DNA from 2 places in the Ruegeria sp. HU-ET01832 genome. Region 1 is predicted to be linked to the other one. Evidence: riboswitches for the same ligand, from Rfam matches in the RefSeq annotation. Region 1 holds a riboswitch; the other holds the start of a gene.
What was found. Region 1 has a riboswitch for S-adenosylmethionine ahead of ABWV79_RS06770 (hypothetical protein). Riboswitches for the same ligand answer to the same signal wherever they lie in the genome.
Positions count from the first base shown of each region.

Region 1 (2,400 bases):
CGAGCGTAATACTTCCGTTTTGTCTCCTGTTACGTTGAGTGTCTTAAGGATATCACTCGGTTCGTTGAAATCTTCCCTTGCTGACAAGATCTTATTTAAGTCGTCCTGCTTTTTCGATGTACCCTGTTCCAATTCATACCAAAGCTCGTCATCCAATTGCTCGATCAGTGTACTTAGTGGATCGCACAATGAGGCTTCTTGAATTGCTTTTTCCAAGCTGTCGAAGCTGCTGAAATCAAAGAGTTCAGATCGGGTCTCGACCTCCTGCGGCATTTGAGTGGCTATTTGACCCGTTTCCATATCTACATAGAGATTTTGCAAAACCTACTTCTCCATTTCGCGGCAAACGAACAAACCGGTTACCTTATTCTCACCAGAAAAACCTACGACCGCACTCAAGATACACAATTAAGAGCGCAATTTGGCGTACAATCAAAAGACTTCGACACATAATCGAAAGCCCAGCTCTTGTAGCTTTTTGTTCGCATGGCTATCTTGCGTTCGTGTGAAGAGATCAGCAAGCGCTGACGGCAACCTGTCCCGGACAAGGTGCCCCCGTTTGACCGGCACACGGCCGAACCATGGTTTGGCAACATCGGGGACCAAGATCCCAAACCTGTAGCATAACCGCTCTTGCGGTCACGCTCGTCTGTCGAGCCGTACCTGTAAGTCGCGGATGACCGCCGGGGTATCGACCGCCTGAGACATGCATGCGACCGGTGCGATTTTTGGTCGTGAGCTATTGCCGCTCACCTGACGATGACTGAAGGCACAGTCGAAACCTAACGCGCCAGCTTCAAACGTATTAATGCGATTGAACAAAAATGTTGGATTGATCCAACGTTTCGCGCGCCAAAACAAGCAATTAGCGATAGAGGAGACAGTAATGACAATTTCTTTGGCGTGGTCGTCCTGGCGTGAATGGACCCCACGAGAGGACAATTCAATACCACCAGAAATACGTCCCGGAGTCGTTTTCGAAGCCGATGTGCACGCGCCACCGCAATGGGCACTCCGTAATTTTTATTGGGTGACCTGGGGCGAGCGGCAAACAGGGGTCGTTGTCGATGGAAGCTCTTGGATGATGTACCCGGTGGACGTGGATATCGCTCGAGTCTGGCGCTACCGCGTCTTGATCGAAACTCAAGCAAAATCAGATGAAACCGAATACGAACTGGTCGCTTGAATCACTGACACAATATGGAATTTTCGAACACAGTTGGGTCGATTTATCGCCTTCGGAGACATCGATAGACTTTCGTGTTCATCCGGTAAAATTCGTGGTCACTACCAACCCTATTATTGAAAGGAGGCGTTGAAATGCAACAGCCCCAACTTTGCGTCTCCGTGTCTGGAATGACGTCTGGAATTAGAACAGCGGTTAACGACATCAGAGAAAGACTTATGCTCCAGGCACCAGATTGCGTGCCCTCAAATTTTGACGGACCAGCACAAGTTGTTCTCATGGAGTACGACCATTGTGCCGACAGAATGTTTTACTCCGTCTACTCAGGAAGAGCTTTTCACCAACAAAACTACAAGGGCCCAATGGGCAATGGATGGATGCAGCCTGAACAAAAAGCGGAGTTTGCTTGGAGAGAAGGAAGCTTTCTCAGGGTTAGTGAGTGGAAGCCTGCAAGTGGGTTTGAGTTTCTGATCGACCCCAAGCACATTTGGATAGATGTCGCCTACCAGCAGGAAGGAATTCCAGAAGTCGAGGGCTTGTGCGACCACGAAGATTTGCTCGAACCTTTCCTATTGCACGGTACTCCCATGGAGGCAGAACAAGCTGCCTCCGAACTCAGTTATTGGAATGACTGGAGTGGATTTCAGGAAGAACTACCGTTCGAGTACCTTCCGAGACATTATGATCATAGACCTGACTGGGAATACTCCCAGACGGTCCAGTACTACCCACTGCAAATCCCATTCACACAAACAAGGCCTGCTACCGATCCATAAAGCAGACTTATCATAATTCGAGGCACAATGACGGGCGGCAAAGCTGTGCCACACAATGGACTGACCCGGAGCCTCTCCAATGAGTAACCAGAAACCTGAGAGCAGAGCTCGCTTGTACAGGCTGCACTTTAGGCGGCGAACGACCAGTGCAACCAGCGGAATGATTTGGGCAAATGCGGCAAGTTGGGTATTTCGCCAAACGCCGAAACCTCGGCATGCGGAAGGAGGGTATACAGGCTTTGAAATTGAAACCCTGCAACACCCAATTGAAGCAAAGCTTGCGCTTGAAAAAGCAACTGGAGGCATATGGGAAATGCACCTTCTTCAATCCCGCCCGGCAGAAAGTGGAGAAGGCGAAGGCATTTGCAAAGGAGAAAACCCTTGGAAAAACGGTTGGCCTGAATCAGATTTTCAGACCGATTGATACCCGTTCGGTCA
Region 1 covers NZ_BAABWL010000002.1:302,533-304,932, forward strand. Annotated here, with positions in the region: gene ABWV79_RS06765 (hypothetical protein) at 1-321, opposite strand, end outside; SAM-I-IV-variant riboswitch at 499-607, shown strand; gene ABWV79_RS06770 (hypothetical protein) at 887-1,186, shown strand; gene ABWV79_RS06775 (hypothetical protein) at 1,321-1,962, shown strand; gene ABWV79_RS06780 (hypothetical protein) at 2,042-2,386, shown strand.

Region 2 (2,400 bases), on a different contig from region 1:
CAGGCCAGTCTGCAGGCAACCCAGACACAAACGGTCGTCGTGGCGCAGCAACGCGGTATACAACCGCAAAACGCCCGGTCGAGTATAGCTTGACCAATGACAGATGAGACGCTGGGGCATGCCGACTGGCTGTACGACGCGGGACAGATGGGCCAAAGTTTGCGGACAATCCAGTTGTAGCGTGACAGCGTTTGGGGCTTGTAGCCCTGTTCCTATGCTACGGTCTCCACGTCGGGGTGGCTGGATCAGCCATTCATAAGCCATGTCAAACAGATCGTTTTCCCGGCTGGTCACATTAACGAATTCCGCAGATCGACCGGCCGGTGTGTCCAACGCACAAAGCGCTCGACTTTGGTAGGCTGCCCCCGTCAACGAGATAATGCGGTTCAACGCCCCGGATCCAGAGTGGTGCAAAGCCTCAAGCGCCAGTTCGACACCCATTGAATGGCCGATGAAATGTATCGGTCTTACCGGGTTCAACCGACGCAAATCGCGGATCAGCCCGGCCAATGCGCGGCCGGCCTCGACGGCGCGACGACGCGCCGCCCATACTGGCCCCTGGGCGTTCCAGCCAAATGCGATCCCCAGCCCTTCATCAGCGAACCCCGCGCCGAACCCAAGCTGCTGTGGCCAGCTTGGACAACCAAAGTACGTACCATCCGGATTCAGGGCCAAAATATGTCGATGTGGGCAGGCTTTGGCGTCGTCGGGCCTGTATTTATACCCGTGGGTCATGACGACGACAGGGCCCGATACATCCCTTGTACGCCGCAGCACGCTATAGACGGGACGGGGGCTGCGATGGAGGAAAATCTGGTCGTCTTCGACATTGATCCTGACTATTGGCATCTGCTCAGCCTCGCACAAGATGTAGTGGTGCTCGTCTGTCATGACGCTATGACGATTGGGTGAAAGACAGGTTACAGAACCGTGACGTTGCACCAGTCAGGGTTGACGCCTTTGCAACTGCGGCGTAATGGCATCAAGACCACGTGGCGATTTGATACCGGATTGCGGGCCACGCTAAACAACACCGCTAAAAGGTCAGGATGAAGGGCCCCTTTCGCTTGACCGCGTCTGGGGTTTTTTATTTGCGCGCCCAAACCGGGCCGAAAGGAATGACATGAGCGAGAACTGGAACAAACGCACACAAGCCGTCCATGGTGGCATCCGCCGCAGTCAGTATAACGAGGTGTCCGAGGCGATCTTTCTGACGCAGGGCTTTGTCTATGATACCGCCGAGCAGGCCGAGGCCCGTTTTATCGAGACCGGCCCGGATGAGTTCATCTATGCCCGCTATGGCAACCCGACCGTGTCCATGTTTGAACAGCGTATTGCCGCTCTGGAAGGGGGCGAGGACGCCTTTGCCACCGCATCGGGCATGGCTGCTGTGAATGCTGCGCTGACCTCGATGCTGAAGGCTGGCGATCATGTGGTGTCGGCCAAGGCGCTGTTCGGCTCATGCCTTTATATTCTGGAAAACATCCTGACCCGTTTTGGGGTCGAAGTGAGTTTTGTAGACGGCACCGATCTGGACGCGTGGCAGGCTGCGATCCGTCCCGATACCAAGGCGGTGTTTTTCGAATCTATGTCGAACCCGACCCTAGAGGTGATCGACATCGAGGCCGTCGCCAAGCTGGCACATGCCGTTGGCGCGCTGGTGATTGTGGACAATGTATTCTCGACGCCCGTGTTCTCGCGCGCGATTCAGCAGGGTGCGGATGTGGTGGTCTATTCCGCGACCAAACATATCGACGGGCAGGGCCGGGCGCTGGGCGGCGTCATCATCGGCACCAAAGACTTCATCCGCGGCACCGTTGAACCTTATTTGAAACACACCGGCGGGGCGCTTAGCCCGTTTAACGCCTGGGTGATGCTGAAAGGGCTTGAGACGATGGCGCTGCGCGTCAACGCGCAGGCTGAATCCGCGCAGGTCATCGCTGAGGCGCTTGAGGGGCATCCAGCGTTGGAACGCACTTTGTACCCTGGTTTGAAAACCCACGCGCAGAATGCGCTGGTACAGACGCAACTGGGGGGCAAGGGCGGCACGGTTCTGTCGCTGGATATCAAGGGCGGCAAGGACGCGGCCTTCAAGTTCCTGAACGCGCTGACGATCCCGGTGATCTCGAACAATCTGGGTGATGCCAAATCAATTGCTACGCACCCGGCGACGACCACGCATCAGCGTCTGAGCGATACGCAAAAGGACGAGTTGGGCATCACACCGGGTCTGATCCGGTTTTCGGTCGGGCTTGAGGATGCAGATGACCTGCTTGCCGATATCGGGCACGCATTGGACGTTTCTCAACAATAGCGGTGCGTCAAATCAGGTATTCCCGGGTCAAAGAAATGTGTGCGGGGTAGTAAATCGCTCATTCCGCACCAAAATTCGATCCGGGC
Region 2 covers NZ_BAABWL010000005.1:242,017-244,416, reverse strand. Annotated here, with positions in the region: gene ABWV79_RS16235 (alpha/beta hydrolase) at 1-891, opposite strand, end outside; SAM riboswitch at 983-1,060, shown strand; gene metZ (O-succinylhomoserine sulfhydrylase) at 1,124-2,314, shown strand.
Region 2: it holds a riboswitch for S-adenosylmethionine, as region 1 does, so the genes downstream of both, metZ (O-succinylhomoserine sulfhydrylase) here and ABWV79_RS06770 (hypothetical protein) in region 1, are expected to answer to the same signal.